Regions from separate parts of the Psychrobacillus sp. FJAT-21963 genome, predicted to be linked through region 3. Evidence: riboswitches for the same ligand, from Rfam matches in the RefSeq annotation. Region 3 holds a riboswitch; each other region holds the start of a gene.

Region 1 (5,384 bases), on a different contig from region 3:
TCGCTAAGATCATACTTTTCACGAAGTTGCTCTGGTAATTTTTCTATATCCCAATGCTCATAAATTACTTCTTGTTGCTCTAAAAATGCAGCAACCTCATTTTGTGCTTCAATTGTTTCATTTGTTCCTTGAATTTTAATGATAGCCATCTAAATCTTCCTCTCTTATTTTTATTTTATTTGACGTAAAGTCAACTGATACTGAAATAAAAATTCACAAGCTTCAAGTAACTTCTTTGCTTCGAAACCATCCCTACCCCAAACAGTAATACCGTGATTCCGTATAAGTACAGCTCCTTTATCACCATCTATATATGTCTGAAACTCTTCGGCGAGAAGTGGAATATGGGCATGATTTGGAATGATAGGAATAGAAAGAATTGCATCTTCTTCCCACAAATCGAAAGCTTTAATAAGTTCTTGCCCTTGAAAATCTATTTTTCCCTGATCACCGTATAATTCGGAGATGACGTTATTAGCAACTGTGTGAACATGGAGACTACAGCCCGCAGAAGTTTTAGAATAAATAGCACAGTGCAATAATGTTTCTGCAGACGGCTTTAAAATGGTATCTTCTATTGGCTCTCCATTTATATTTACATGTAAAAAGTCTTCTTTTGTTCGCTTATTCTTATCTTTTCCGCTTGCTGTAACTAAAAACTCTACTGGTTCATCATTCACCTTAATTGCTAAATTTCCACTAGTTCCCATAAACCAATCTCGTTTAGCAAGTTCGTCTTTTATATCTGCTAACTCTTCCCATCTACCACGGAGCGTTATCATGTTTGAACACCTAACCTTGTTTCAATAATAGTCATGACATCTCGAAAATTTTCGAAAGGTTCATATGGAATATTCAATTCCTTGCACTTTTCAATAAGAAAATCCCGTGCTATGACAACATCTGCTAATTTTGCAGCTTCTAAGTCAGTAATAGAATCACCAATTACAACACTTAACGAATCTTTTTCTTGGAGCTTTCGAATAATGGATGGCTTACAGCATCCGCAACCTTTGCTCGTACATAAATCATCGCAGACATGCGGAAAATTGATTTGTATTCTTTCTCCTGAGAAGTCTGCTTCATTACAATAAACCCCCGAAAAAGGACCAAACTTTTCTAGCATTGGATGAACAAAAAAATCAATTCCACCACTAACAATATAGAGAGGGATATCGTGCTTTCTTGTATAAGAAACAAAATCGGCGAATCCTTCTCTAATCTCTGCCTGATCAAGCAAGTAGCTTATAATTTGATCTTTTATAGATACAGGTAACAGAGAGAACATTTGAGCAACACCTTCTCGGATAGATTGCTTTTGCCCTAAAATATTCTCTTTGATCGGCAAGTATGCTGGGGGAGCAAATTTTTTCATAATGGATATAATATTGTCTTGGTTTGTAATGGTCCCATCAAAATCACAATAGATTACTAGCTTACTCATAATGCTTACCCCCATAGTTCCAATGCTGCTTTTAGTTCTGGAAACTGTTTTGCTGCTTCAGCATACGGAATTCCATCAAGGACTGCTGATACGGCCTGCCTAAAGGCAAGTCCTCCTCCTGTAGCGCCAGTAGGATGACCATGCACTCCACCACCTGCATTTATAATGCTGTCTATGCCAAAGTCTTCGATTAACAAAGGAACCAATCCAGGATGAATTCCAGCCGAAGGAACTGGAAAAGTTCGTTTTACTGCACTTTCTTTCGTCAATTCTTCCCCAAGTGATAGTGCAGCTGTTTTCTCCAGTGCGACGCTTCCGTATGGTGAGGGGAATAATGAAAAATCTGCCCCTGCATAACGAGTCAATTTACCAAGTAAAAGTGGTGTTGAAACTCCATAAAATGGGGATGAAGTAAAAGCACCACTATAGGCTGGATGGGCCATGAATGGCAACTGAATATCTTCATCTTCCACAAGTTCTTGAAGTACATCTAGACCATATGCATGAACATTAAATAATAGAGCATCAGCCCCAAGCTCTTTTGCCTTTTTTGCTTTTGATTTTAAATCGGATGTCCGCCCAGATAGGTTAACTGCATAAAGTGTTCGATGTCCAGTTTCCTCATACACCTGACGTAGTACTTCTTTAGCTGTAATAATTCTTTTTTCAAAAGGAGTAAGGGGGTTTTCGAAGAGAATTTCATCATCTTTTACTAAATCTACTCCACCTAGAGCTTGGTTACGTAGCTGTTCAGATAGGTAATTGATATCTCTTCCAATTACTCCTTTAAAAATACTCATCACAAGTGGACGATTATACACTCCTAGCAATTTACGAATACTTTCAATTCCGAATCTAGGTCCTGGGAAATTATCTAAAAGGTCTGATGAGAATTCCAAGTCTAGTAGCTTTACTTCACCGTCAAGCGATAGTTTGCCGAAAACAGTTGTTAATATGGCAGGTAAATCTGCAGAGAAATTAGCACTAGGATAGTTTATTTTAATCTCTGCTTTGATTTCATCTCGTTTTAGCGGATGGTGACTATTTTCAAATTCAGTTATCGATATAACATTTCCTTTATGCTTTTTTAATTGCTCTTGCTCTAGTAACGGCAAATCAGTCCAGGATCCTATAGTTAAACCGAGCGCAATTCCTTCTGCTTTTTTTTCAAAAGTTCCAGGTTTACCGTAAACCTGATAGAGAGTAGTAATTCCACTCATTTATTATCACAATCCTTTATATAACAAATTTCAACTTAGTCAATGTCGCAGCGTCTTGCCCCTTCTAAATATAAAAAACCTCTTCCAAATAAGAAGAGGTTAAAAAATTAACGACTTCTTATCTCTCAGTCTACTGACTGCAAGAATTAGCACCGTGTCCATAATGGATCGGTTGCCGGGTATCATAGGGCTCGTCCCTCCACCTGCTCTAAATAAGAAAAAGTTATTCAATTGAGTTAGTCAAATTAATAATGATTATTTCATGCAATATAAAGATTGTCAATATAGTTATTAGAATTTTTTTTGTTTTTAAAAAATGATTGACATGTGTTTTTTGAGTATGCTAGGATGATTTTCAAATAGTATAACGTTTTAATTAATAGCACTCTTATCAAGAGCAGGCAGAGGGTAATGGCCCGATGAAGCCCAGCAACCGACCGTAATACCGTTGTGAGACGGGGCGCATTTTGCGCCGAGATGAAAATCTTCTAAGGCACGGTGCTAATTCCATCAGAAAGGTAACTTTCTGAAAGATAAGAGGCGAGAGATCTCTTATTCTACGCCTCTTTCTTATGAAAGAGGCTTTTTATTTTGAAACGGAAAGGTAGAGAATAATGACGACAGCTACAAAGAGACAATATGAATCATTAACAGAAGAAAGTGCTATTTTATATGCAAAAGAACTTAACTTCTTCCCGCAAGACACAGAGTTGGAGTGTCGTGAGATAGGTGACGGTAATCTTAACTATGTATTTCATATTAAGGAATTGAACGGTGATAAGAGTCTTATTATTAAACAGGCTTTACCATACGCAAAGGTTGTCGGAGAAAGTTGGCCACTAACGTTAAAACGAGCAGTGATTGAAGCAAATGCATTAAAAAAACATGCTGAATTTGCAGCCAATCTTGTTCCGACCGTATATGCAATTGATGAGGATCTTGCGCTTACGGTAATGGAGGATTTATCTCACTTAAAAATTGCACGTGAAGGGTTGATTAAACTTGAATCATATCCAAACCTTTCAAAAGATATTGGAGAATATTTAGCTCAAACACTATTTCATACATCTGATTTTGCATTACACCCTTTTGAAAAAAAGAAACTAGTTTCAGAGTTTTCCAATCCAGAACTTTGTAAAATCACAGAAGATCTTATTTTTACAGATCCGTTTTTTGACTATGAAACAAATGACTTTGAAGCATTGTTGCAAGAAGACGTAGAAACTATTTGGAATAACGGGCGCTTAAAGCTAGAGGTTGCAAAATTAAAGAATAGCTTCATGACAGAAGCGGAAGCATTATTACATGGAGATTTGCATACAGGGAGCATCTTTGCTAGTGAAACCGAAACGAAAGTAATAGACCCAGAGTTTGCTTTTTATGGACCTATTGGCTTTGATATTGGATTGTTTTTAGCAAATCTAATCGTGCAAAATGTTACAAGAGAAGAGGATGAGCGGGGAGTTATTGTCACCCATATCAAACAAACTTGGGATGTCTTTTCGACTAAATTTTCGGAATTATGGGATAAAAAAAGTGTCGATTCCTATAAAGACACAGATGGCTATAAAGAATATGTCTTGGATAAAATTTTCCGAGATACACTAGGCTTTGCTGGATGTGAATTAATTCGTCGTACAATCGGGCTAGCACATGTGAAGGATTTGGACAGTATCGAAGATGACGAACAACGGATTAAATTCAAAAAGCAGACCTTACAAACAGGGGAAGCACTTATATTAAAACGCAAAGATATACATTCAATTGATGAAGTATTTGAATTATTAGAGGGGTTTCGCAAATGAGTATTCCATTATCGATAGAGTTGAACGACAAAGAATTTCGGATTTTGGATCAGCAAAAATTACCTCACGTAGTTGAGTATTTAACACTAGATACTTTAGAAGATGTATATGATGCTATTATCACTCTGAAGGTGAGGGGTGCACCAGCAATTGGTATTACCGCTGCATATGGATTGGCTAGAGCAGCCGAAAAGTATGAAGCAAATACATTAGAGGAATTTCATCTGCAACTCAACAGGGATTTCTTGTATTTAGCTAAATCTAGACCAACAGCTGTAAATTTAGTTTGGGCTCTAGAACGTTTAAGAAGTGCTGTTGAAAATGTAGCAAGTGTACAAGAGGCGAAGGAACTTTTGATAGAGGAAGCTATAAAAATTCATAGAGAAGACGAAGCATCCTGTAGAAATATTGGCGAATATGCGTTGTCCTTGCTTGAAGGTCAAACAAAAGTTATGACCATTTGTAATGCAGGTTCAATTGCAACCGCAAAATATGGTACTGCATTAGCACCATTCCATCTTGGGAGTGAGCGGGGAAAACAGTTTGAAGTTTATGCTTGTGAAACTAGACCTGTATTTCAAGGATCAAGGCTAACTGCGTGGGAGCTTCAGCAATCTGGAGTGGATGTAACACTTATAACAGACAGCATGGCTGCACATACAATCGGAGCAAAAGGAATCGAAGCAATTATTGTAGGGGCAGACCGGATAGCAGAAAACGGCGACACGGCAAATAAAATCGGAACACTTAACTTAGCATTATTAGCAAAAGTGTTTAACATCCCTTTTTATGTGGCAGCTCCTTCTTCCACTTTTGATTTGACCATTAAGAATGGAAAAGAGATCCCGATTGAAGAACGTCCAGCGGAAGAAATAACGCATATTGCAGGGAAACAGGTAGCTCCGAAAAATACAA
Region 2 (5,384 bases), on a different contig from region 3:
CCTTTTTCAATAGACTCATATGCAGAGCGAATAACTTCCGACATAATTGCGGCAAACTGCAAAGTAAATGTAATAACTACAAATACTCCTGTATGAAGGTCCTGCAAATAAATCCCAAAGTTTTCAGCTAATGAAGGTACACCATAATACACTAAAAACAAAAGAACAATAGAAGGTGTACACCTTAAAATAGTTGTATATAAATTAGCTAGTTTTTTCCCTACTTTATTCTTCCCTAGTTTCATTGCTGCAAGGATAAAACCAAAGAAGGTTCCAAAAATAATAGATAATCCAGCTACTAGAAAAGTAACTTTCAAAAACGGAAGCAATGCTGGAAGGGAACTCCATATATAAGAAACATCAAAATATTTTTCCATTTTGCTAAATCTTCCCCCTATGCAAATGGTAAAGGCTGTTGACGTATGCTACGCGCAACAGCCTTCATTGTAATATTGTAATTATCGTTTTACGCTATCCAATACTTCAAATAGGTCTCGACCGTAGAATTCTGTGCTAAGATCGCTAGTTTTCTTTTGTTCTTTTAATTGTTTGATAGCTTTGTCGTATGCATCAGCAAATTCTTGTTCTTTTTTGTTGAATAATGGCCAAGTTTTAATTACTGCGAACTCGTTATAAACAACTTCATCTTTTAAGTTGTAGTATGGACCATCTTCTGCGAGTACTTGTTTTTCAAAGACACCTTCCAATGTAATACCACCATCCACGCGTCCTTCATTCACCCATTGAACTACGTCTACTGTAAACGCATCTCCAGCTTCGAGTTTAACCGGATTGTCTGGATTTTCTTTGTTGTACTCATCAATGATTGTGTATTGTGCATTATTTGCTGCGATTGGAGCTAGTGAAAGTTCTGCTGAAGCAAAATCTTCTAATGATTTAATCTGTTCATTTTCTTTTTTCAGGACTAGACCTGTACTACTTAAACCAAGGAATTCTTGAGGGAAGATAAATTTTGCAGTACGTTCTTCCGTCCAAAATGCATTTTTAACACCTACTTGGTATTTCCCTTGTTCCACTCCAATCAATAAATCATCGCTTGTTGTTCCCACGTATTCAAATTCATATTCAGGTAGAAGCTCATCTACTAACTTCATCACTTCTACATCATAACCTGTCGCATTTCCTTTTTCGTCTTGCCATGAAATTGGTTTAGAAGCTTGGTCGTATGCTACTTTTACTTTACGTACATCTCCGTTACTTTCAGTACTGGTACTTGCGCTTGTATCATCATTTGATCCACATGCTGATAAAATCGTTACGGATGCCAATCCGACTGCTGCTAATTTTAAATACTTTTTAAATTTCATTTTCACCATTCCCCTTATTTAACTAATTATTTTTGATTTTTTCTTCTTCCAATGCAGTTAGTGCTAGTTTTTTAATCGTCATATCATCCATCGGAGGGTTATGTAGTCCGGCTCGAACATCACGATAGTAGCGTTGTAATGGATTGGTTCTTTGCAGACTTTTCGCTCCAACTAACCGCATCGCTTTATCAACGATTGTTATAGCAGAGTTTGTCACAATATGCTTTGCAACACTTACTTCATTTGTCAGTAAATGTCTTGTAGCTTCGTTGTCATAGGAAGAAGCTGCTCCATAAATGACAAATCGTGCTTTCGTAAGCTCTAAATCTATTTCCCCTATGAGCTGTTGAACATTTGGTAACTGTGCAATAGGACCATTCAAACTATTTGGAGAATGCGTATTAGCAAAGTGAACTGCGTAATCGCGAGCAGCTTGTGCAACTCCAAGATAAGTAGCTGGAATATGGAGTAACCAGCCATTTATTTTCCCACCGCTCGCAAACTCTGGAAGTTCAACTAGATCAGATTCATGGACAACTACATTATTTAATAGTAAATCGTTGCTGCTCGTTCCACGCATCGATACGACATCCCATGTTTCTTCGATGGATACCCCATCTAAATTTCTATTGATAAGGAAGAAGCCAACTCTTTCTTTTTCTTCAATCCAAGCAGAAGTTAAAAAATAGGAAAGCACTGGAGAAGCCGTTGTGAAAATTTTTCGACCATTTATTACCCACGTGTCTCCATTTTTTACAGCTGTTGTACCTGGGCGTCCTCCACGGGTGGGGCTGCCTGTTTGCGTCTCACTTGCAGAACGATTTATTAGTGCACCGTTAATAACCTCATTTGCAAAAAAGTCTAATTTATCCTTTTTCCAAAGGCTTTTCTCGTACAACTCACCGACAACCCCTAAACTCCAACCCATAGACAAGGCAGTGTTAGCATCATAGCTTGCAAGTGTTTCTTGCAAAAGAACCATGTCATAAACAGAGAATCCTTCTCCGCCTAACTCTAAAGGTAATGTAAGGCTTGCATAACCAATCCCCACTAAGTCCTTTACATTTTCTAAAGGGAAAATGGAAAGTTCATCAATTTCTGCGGACTTACTTTTAAATTTCTCCTCAAATTGATGCAATTGATCAAGCCATTTTTTTTGTTTTTCAGTTTTGATAAATATATTACTCAACAGTGTTCGTCTCCTTTAATAAGTAACGTACTATTCTTATTGTTAAAGTATGAATTAAATGAAAAAAAATCTCTTTTCAAAACGAAAAGAGTTTCATGTATATTATGTACACTTATCTCTCAAGACGTTTCTTGCTGGATGTAGCACCATGCCATAATTAGCGGTTGCTGAAGCATCATAGGGCCAGTCCCTCTGCTTCTCTTGATAAGTAATATGGAGTTGTTGAAATGAGTTTACTACGTTAATTGAGTGAAGTCAATGCTAAATTATACAAAACAGATAGGAATTAATATATTTTGTGAATATTTTATTCAACTTAAACAAAAGATGTTTCTTCATCATTTTATGGGGAACTGTATGTATGTGATGAATTTAATAGAGGAGGAATAAGCTTGGATAAAAAAGTAAATGAGAACAGTAAAAATGAACAATTAGAACAGTTTCGTGTAGATGATAAAGATAAGTCTCTTACTACGAACCATGGATTAAAAGTTTCAGAGGATGAATTTTCTTTAAAAGCAGGCGAACGTGGTCCTACTCTCTTAGAGGATTTTCATTTTCGTGAAAAAATGACCCATTTTGATCATGAACGGATTCCAGAGCGAATAGTTCATGCTCGTGGCTATGCTGCACATGGAGTATTTGAATTATATGAATCCTTACAACCTTATACAAAAGCGAAATTCTTGCAAACACCTGGTGAGAAAACACCGGTTTTTGTAAGGTTTTCGACCGTAGCTGGATCTCGTGGATCGGGTGAGCTTGCTCGTGATGCACGTGGTTTTGCTACTAAGTTTTATACAGAAGAGGGAAATTACGATTTAGTAGGAAACAATATTCCTGTATTTTTTATCCAAGATGCCATTAAGTTTCCTGATTTAATACATGCGTTAAAACCAGAACCGCATAACGAGATTCCACAAGCTGCAACTGCACATGATACTTTTTGGGACTTCATCGCAAACAATCAAGAGTCAGCTCATATGATTATGTGGGCGATGTCGGATAGAGCCATTCCTCGCAGTTTCCGAATGATGGAAGGGTTTGGCGTAAATACATTCCGATTTGTAAATGAAGAAGGAAAGTCCCATTTTGTAAAATTCCACTGGAAGCCAGTACTAGGTGTACATTCAGTCGTATGGGACGAAGCGCAAAAGATAAATGGGAAAGATCCTGACTTCCATCGTCGTGATTTATATGAGTCAATTGAAAATGGAAACTATCCAGAGTACGAATTTGGCGTACAGTTAATTGCGGAGGAAGACGAATTTAATTTTGATTTTGATATTCTAGATCCGACAAAGATATGGCCAGAGGAAGAAGTACCAGTAAAAATTATTGGTAAAATGACGTTGAATCGCAATGTAGATAATGTATTTGCAGAGACGGAGCAAGTTGCCTTCCATCCTGGTAATGTAGTTCCGGGGATCGACTTTACAAACGATCCACTTCTACAGGGGCGGTTGTTCTCATATACGGATACACAATTGATAAGACTTGGTGGCCCTAACTTTCATGAGCTACCGATTAACCGTCCAGTCTGCCCATTCCATAATAACCAACGAGATGGATATGGTAGACAAACAATTAATGTAGGAAGAGTAAGCTATCATAAGAACTCGTTAGCAGGAAATACTCCAGCTCCTGTAAGTGAAGCGGATGGTGGATATGCACACTATCAGGAGAAAATTGATGCACGCAAGGTACGTGCCCGAAGTGAAAGCTTTAAAGATCATTTTTCTCAAGCTACTCTGTTTTGGAATAGTATGAGTAATCCCGAAAGAATTCATATAATAAATGCATTTAGCTTTGAGCTCGGAAAATGTCTAGAAATATCAGTACGTCAACAAGTATTAGAGATGTTGGCAAACGTTGACTTGGAATTGGCTACGAAAGTAGGAGAAAACCTAGGCTTAGTCGTGCAAGGGAGCGATCTTACAAAGAACAGCAAATCATCTCCAGCATTAAGTCAGCTGAATACAATGATGAAACCCGACACACGTAAAATCGCAGTGTTAGTAGGAGATGGATTTGACGCAAATCTTGCAGCTATTTTAGATAGTTTAAAAGCAAGCGGAACGCAGCCCGAGGTTGTAAGTGATCATGGAGGAGCAGTTGCAGGAGCAGATGGTTCCCTGTTACCTGTAGATCATACTTTCCTAACTGCCGATTCGGTTTTATTTGATGCTGTTTATGTGGTAAGTTCGCAAGGTAAGACGGCCATGTTTAATAAAGAAGCGGCTTATTTCATCAAAGAAGCATATACTCACTATAAACCAATCGGAGCAACATTTGATGGTGATCAGTTGTTAGATGAGCTTAGACTGACAGGACAACTAGGTGTGCTCACAAAAGAAACCGGAAACAGCTTTGTTGAAAGTTTCGTAAATTTAATAGCTAAACACCGTTACTGGGATCGAGCAGTATAAATAAGAAAAGGCAAGTCCATCAATGGGACTTGCCTTTCCAGTTTACCATAGTTTAAGAAAACGGAATGCGACAAAACGAAAATAGATTGGTTTATCGCTTAGCCGTGCGAGGCCAAATGTAATAAGAGATGGAAATGACAAAATCAATGCCAAGCACGATACTCCAAACCTTTAATGTACCTGACAAAGCCTCAGATCTTGAAGGATCATCGATTAAATAAATTAAAACAAGGAGCAATCCTCCGCCAATAATATAGGCGAGGAGATGTTGAAGAGTACCTAACATCGAATGCTTCGCGTATTCTAACCCCGTTTTACGAACTGGTTTGGTCCCTTGCCTTTTTATATAATACAGAAACTTCTCATCCGCCCATCGAATCATACTTTTTCCAAAGGCAATTGATGTTCCTAGATAAATCGCTGCAATAGCATGCGCCA
Region 3 (5,384 bases):
CCATAACTGCGTGAATTTCGTTTGTATTAATAGTTAAATTAACACCCTTTAATATCTCTTTACCGTCTATAGCAACGTGTAAATCCTTAATTACTAAAGTTGACATGTAATAACCTCCATTAAGTAACTTCGAATGGTTTACCATTCTAATTTATTATCATTCTAATCTTAACCCAAAGTCTATTGCCATGCAAATCTTTTGAAATACTTTCTCTTTAGGTTTATAAAACTATTGTATTTCTTGTATTTTACTTTCTTATCTATGCAAATTCATACAAAGTACTATTCTTTGCTAATTTTCAATAAGCTGCTCCAAATGAGAATGGATTTCACTATGAATATAGTGTTTAACCCAAAAAATCCATGGAGAATAAGTTTCTCCATGGATTTTTATTATCTTTTATTAACCTCGAAAAGATTGAGCATCAATTTTCGCGACTAGTTGGACACTTTTCTCATGATCTCGCTGTCTACGTTGTTCAACCATCAGTCGTAAATCCTGACTATTTCGTAATTCGGTATATCCGAAACCGTGAACTCCTCTAAACGCGTGGTCCATTTGTTCTGTGTAGGGCAACTCTTCTAAATTGATAATGAATCATTCCTTTCGATTTTTTAAAACTTACAATACTTACATACCCATGATAACATACCTTCAAACATTTTTTTCTTCAGAAAACTTATTTACTATTATTGCCAGTGCTCCATCACAAGGATTTATACGGTCACGAAACCCTTCTATGCGGTCAGAAATAACTTTTCATATTTACAAATGATTTCTCTACAATAAAAAAGCAGACACTTAAAGTGCCTGCTACGTTCTAAATTATTATTTTACTGGAACTACAGATCCGCCCCACTCTTCAACGATGAAATCTTGGATTTCTTTAGAGTGTAAAACGTCTACTAGAGCTTTGATTTCTTTTTTATCTTCATCGCCAGCTTTAACTGCAATGATGTTTACATATGGTGATTCAGAGTCTTCAATAGCAATAGAATCTTCCATTGGGTTAAGTCCAGCGTCTAATGCATAGTTTGAATTGATTAGTACTGCATCGCCTTCTTCATTTTCATACAGTTGCACTAATAATGCAGCTTCATAGTTAGCGTCAAATTCAAGATTTTTTGGATTCTCTACAATATCCGTTAATTCAGCTGCTGTTTTATCAACACCTTCAGCTAATTTGATTAAACCTTGAGCCTCTAACATTGCTAATACACGACCATGGTCTGCAACAGAGTTACTCATTAAGATCGTTGCACCTTCTGGTAATTCTTCAATAGAACCATATTTTTTAGAATATAAACCGATTGGCTCAATATGGATTCCACCTGCATTTTCAAAATCGTATCCAAATTCTTCTTTTTGTCCTTCAAAATAAGGGATGTGTTGGAAGAAGTTAGCATCCAAGTCTCCTGAATCTAAATCTTGGTTTGGTAAAACATAGTCTTGGTAAGTTTCGATAGTAAGTTCAATACCTTGTTCTTCTAATAATGGTTTAGCTTGTTCTAATATCTCAGCATGAGGAACGTTTGAAGCTCCTACTACTAATTTACTATCTTCTTCTTCTCCACCACAAGCAGCTAGTGTTAATGCACTAACGGATAATAATGCTCCTGCTAAAAACTTTTTCATCTAATTTCTCTCCTTCTCTAATTCCCCAATTTTATATGTGATCGAGTTATCTCGTTAACACCAGTTATCTCTTGTCTATCTTTGTTGTTATCGCGTCGCCAATCCATTGAATAATAAATACTACAATGAGTATTAAAATGGTTGCAACAAGCGTTACATCTTCTCTACTGCGTTGGAACCCATCTAAGAATGCTAACGTACCTAAGCCGCCTGCACCAATAATTCCCGCCATTGCCGTATATCCAACTAGTGATATACAAGTAACTGTAATACCAGAGACTAATGCTGGCATCGATTCTGGTAATAAAACCTTCCATATAATAGTAGAAGTTTTAGCCCCCATCGATTTAGCTGCTTCAAGCACACCTTTATCTATTTCTCTTAATCCAATTAAAACCATTCGTGCATAAAATGGAGCAGCTCCAATAACAAGAGCTGGAAACGCAGCATTTGGTCCACGAATAGTACCTAAAAGTAATTTCGTAAATGGAATAAGCAATATGATTAAAATAATAAATGGTATCGATCGAAAGATATTAGTAAATGCTCCCGTCAACCAATTTGTTAGTTTATTGGCCCATGCTTGATGCGGACTTGTTAAAAACAAAAGTAATCCTAGTGCAAGACCAAATACAAATGTTAATAAAGTAGAAACTGCAGTCATATAAAGAGTTTCCATTGTCGCTTCCCACATTTTTGGCCAATCAACATTTGGAAATAAAGTATTAATCATTGTTGATCACCTCTGTGTGTACTTTTTGTTCGTGAATAAATAGAATTGCTTTATCGATTGCCGATGCATCACCGTCAATCTGAAGAATCAATGTTCCATAAGCTCCACTTTTCGTATGTGTAATATTTCCTTGAACTATATTCAATTCCAAATCAAATTGTTTAATGAGTCTAGATAGAATTGGCTGTTCCGTTTGGTCTCCAACAAAAACAAGCTTGATGAGTTTGCCATTTGGATATAGTTCTTGTAAATTTTGAATCGTCTGCTGAGATTGATTATTTTCAGAAACTTGCGTAACAAATCTCTTTGTTATGGGCTGTTGGGGATTTTGGAAAACTTCCAGCACGTCCCCTTCCTCTACCACATGTCCGTTCTCCATTACTGCTACTCGATTACAAATCTTTTGAATAACCTGCATTTCATGCGTAATTAGTACAATGGTCAAACCTAATCTTTCGTTAATACTAATCAGTAAATCTAATATGGAATCCGTTGTTTCTGGGTCAAGTGCAGATGTAGCTTCATCACAAAGCAACACTTCTGGGCGGTTTGCTAATGCTCGAGCAATTCCTACCCGTTGCTTTTGGCCACCGGATAATTGAGAAGGATAATAATCTCCTCGGCCTTCTAAACCTACTAACTCAATCAATTCTTTTACACGAGTAGCTCTTTGTTCTTTAGGTACTCCTGCGATTTCCAAAGGAAAAGCTATGTTTTCTGCAACAGTTCTTGACCACAAAAGATTGAAATGCTGAAAAATCATGCTTACTTTATGTCTTACTTGTCGAAGCTTACCTTCTGAAATTGATGTAATTTCTTTATCATTTACAACAATTTGTCCTGAAGTCGGCTTTTCTAATCCATTCAACAATCTGATTAAAGTACTTTTTCCTGCACCACTATATCCAATAATTCCAAAAATCTCACCTTGCTTAATTGTAAGATTTACATTGTCAACAGCTACAATGGTACCTTGCTTCGTACTAAACTTTTTTGAAATATCTTTCAAGCTAATCACGTAAATCTTCCCTCCTGTATAGATAGTACTATTACTATCAAAAAACCCCTTCTGCAAAAGAGCAGAAGGGGTGTATGTTATCATTCAAAATAACAGTCATCCATTCTCTCATTTTCCAAAGCATTTTTTACGCTTTGAGTGATTTGGCACCATTTCATTTACATGACGGTTGCTGGGTTTCATCGGGCACTTCCCTCCACCTCTCTTAATAAGAGCGACACTATTCAATTGTTATCAATAAATCGAATTCTATCATGATAATTCGGTGTCGTCAACACTTTTTATAACATCTAAAAGATAAGGAATTGATTGGAAAGCATAAACCTTTTTATAAACAATTCCTTCTTTTGCAATTAAAAGACATGGCACACTTTCAATTTCATAATCCATCGCTAAATCTTTCATATAATTTATATTTGCCTGTCCAACTGGAAACTGTACAATTTCTTTAAGTACCTTCATCATTTTAGAGGCAACTTGGCATGTCCCACACATTGGGGTGTAAATATATAAAAGAGAAAGACTAGGAGCATTTTTAGCTTGCTCCCATTCCTCTCGAGACCATTCATTCACAAACATCATCCTATGTTAAAAATTCTTTTTTCACCTTAATCTTAGCACGTTGTAAGATAGAAGCCAAAACATCAAGCGGGGTATTTGCAACTTCACCATATACAGGATTCGTATATAGATGAATTGCTTCTGGATATACCTTTCTAACTACCGATCGTATTTGTTCTCCTGATTTATCGGAGTCTAAAAAAGCATATATGGGCAATTCTTCTAAAGGACTTAAGATTTCTTCTAATTTAACATTAGAAATAGTGCCATTCGTACAAACAATTTCAGTTGCTTCAGCAAGAATGGTTAAAAGTTTCAGTTTATCTGATCTACCTTCAACAAGAATTACTTTTTCACTAAATACCTTAGCCATCAGCTTCTCTCCCAGCACATTATATATACTAGTATATGAAAAAGCGCCAGTAAATAACCGGCGCCTTTTTAAATCCATTATTCTTGAATTAACTCTTCGTATTGTTCTGCAGATAATAGTGCATCCACTTCTGCTACGTCAGAAGGCTCAACTACGATCATCCATGCATTTTCATACGGAGATTCGTTTACATATTCAGGGCTGTCTTCTAAATCAGCGTTTACTTCTACTACTTTACCGCTGATCGGAGCATACAGTTCAGAAACAGTTTTAACTGATTCTACACTTCCGAAAGGATCTCCAGCTTTAATATCGTCTCCTACTTGTGGAAGCTCGACAAACACGATATCCCCAAGTTCTGATTGTGCAAAATGTGTAATTCCAATACGTACTTTACCGTCTTCTGTTTTTACCCATTCATGCTCTTCTGAGTATTTTAATTCTTTAGGTGTGCTCATGTTATACCCCTCTCAAAAAAATATACATTCCTCTATAATATTCACACATTTCAATTGTAAAAACAAGCAACTTTATATGCTTTTCCAAATATGTTCAAACTCTTCTTCTTTAAAACCTAGCGTCAAATGCTCTCCATCATATACAATTGGTCGCTTAATAAGCATTCCATCTGAAACGAGCGTTTCGATTTGTTCTTTTTCTGTCATATTTGGAAGCTTGTCCTTCAATTGCATTTCTCGATATTTAGTACCACTTGTATTAAAGAGCTTCTTTATATCTGTATTTGTATTTACTAATATCTCTTTTATCATTTCTTTTGATGGTGGGTTTTCCACTATATGATTATCCTCAAATTCCACTTGATGATCTTTCAGCCACTTACTTGCCTTTCTACACGTGCTACATTTGGGATAACCAAAAAATTGAATCGTCATTAAAATCACCTTTTTCTTCTTATCATATACAATACTATTGCACAAAAGCAATGTTCTTGTGTAACGAAAAGAATCCAGTTTTACAACTAATGTTAGCATTTTTCCAACTAAACGAATGTTTATTCCAACTAAAGCTTCAGTATTTCCAACTAAACAGAAAAACCTGTTCA

The links. Region 3 has a riboswitch for S-adenosylmethionine ahead of AN959_RS17790 (methionine ABC transporter ATP-binding protein). Riboswitches for the same ligand answer to the same signal wherever they lie in the genome.
Region 1: linked by a shared signal. The riboswitch ahead of mtnW (2,3-diketo-5-methylthiopentyl-1-phosphate enolase) and the one ahead of AN959_RS17790 (methionine ABC transporter ATP-binding protein) in region 3 are both predicted to bind S-adenosylmethionine.
Region 2: linked by a shared signal. The riboswitch ahead of AN959_RS12285 (acyl-CoA dehydrogenase family protein) and the one ahead of AN959_RS17790 (methionine ABC transporter ATP-binding protein) in region 3 are both predicted to bind S-adenosylmethionine.

The regions. Positions count from the first base shown of each region.
Region 1 is NZ_LJIY01000005.1:140,724-146,107, reverse strand. Features, by position in the region: gene AN959_RS13150 (acireductone dioxygenase) at 1-149, opposite strand, end outside; gene AN959_RS13145 (methylthioribulose 1-phosphate dehydratase) at 171-782, opposite strand; gene AN959_RS13140 (2-hydroxy-3-keto-5-methylthiopentenyl-1-phosphate phosphatase) at 779-1,444, opposite strand; gene mtnW (2,3-diketo-5-methylthiopentyl-1-phosphate enolase) at 1,450-2,664, opposite strand; SAM riboswitch class I at 2,780-2,883, opposite strand; SAM riboswitch class I at 3,050-3,204, shown strand; gene mtnK (S-methyl-5-thioribose kinase) at 3,279-4,469, shown strand; gene mtnA (S-methyl-5-thioribose-1-phosphate isomerase) at 4,466-5,384, shown strand, end outside.
Region 2 is NZ_LJIY01000004.1:298,261-303,644, reverse strand. Features, by position in the region: gene AN959_RS12295 (amino acid ABC transporter permease) at 1-377, opposite strand, end outside; gene AN959_RS12290 (transporter substrate-binding domain-containing protein) at 459-1,328, opposite strand; gene AN959_RS12285 (acyl-CoA dehydrogenase family protein) at 1,351-2,517, opposite strand; SAM riboswitch class I at 2,627-2,728, opposite strand; gene AN959_RS12280 (catalase) at 2,910-4,946, shown strand; gene AN959_RS12275 (hypothetical protein) at 5,038-5,384, opposite strand, start outside.
Region 3 is NZ_LJIY01000009.1:242,695-248,078, reverse strand. Features, by position in the region: gene sufC (Fe-S cluster assembly ATPase SufC) at 1-106, opposite strand, end outside; gene AN959_RS17800 (MetQ/NlpA family ABC transporter substrate-binding protein) at 830-1,636, opposite strand; gene AN959_RS17795 (methionine ABC transporter permease) at 1,701-2,369, opposite strand; gene AN959_RS17790 (methionine ABC transporter ATP-binding protein) at 2,362-3,387, opposite strand; SAM riboswitch class I at 3,493-3,602, opposite strand; gene AN959_RS17785 (thioredoxin family protein) at 3,640-3,960, opposite strand; gene AN959_RS17780 (toprim domain-containing protein) at 3,971-4,321, opposite strand; gene gcvH (glycine cleavage system protein GcvH) at 4,399-4,779, opposite strand; gene AN959_RS17770 (arsenate reductase family protein) at 4,852-5,214, opposite strand.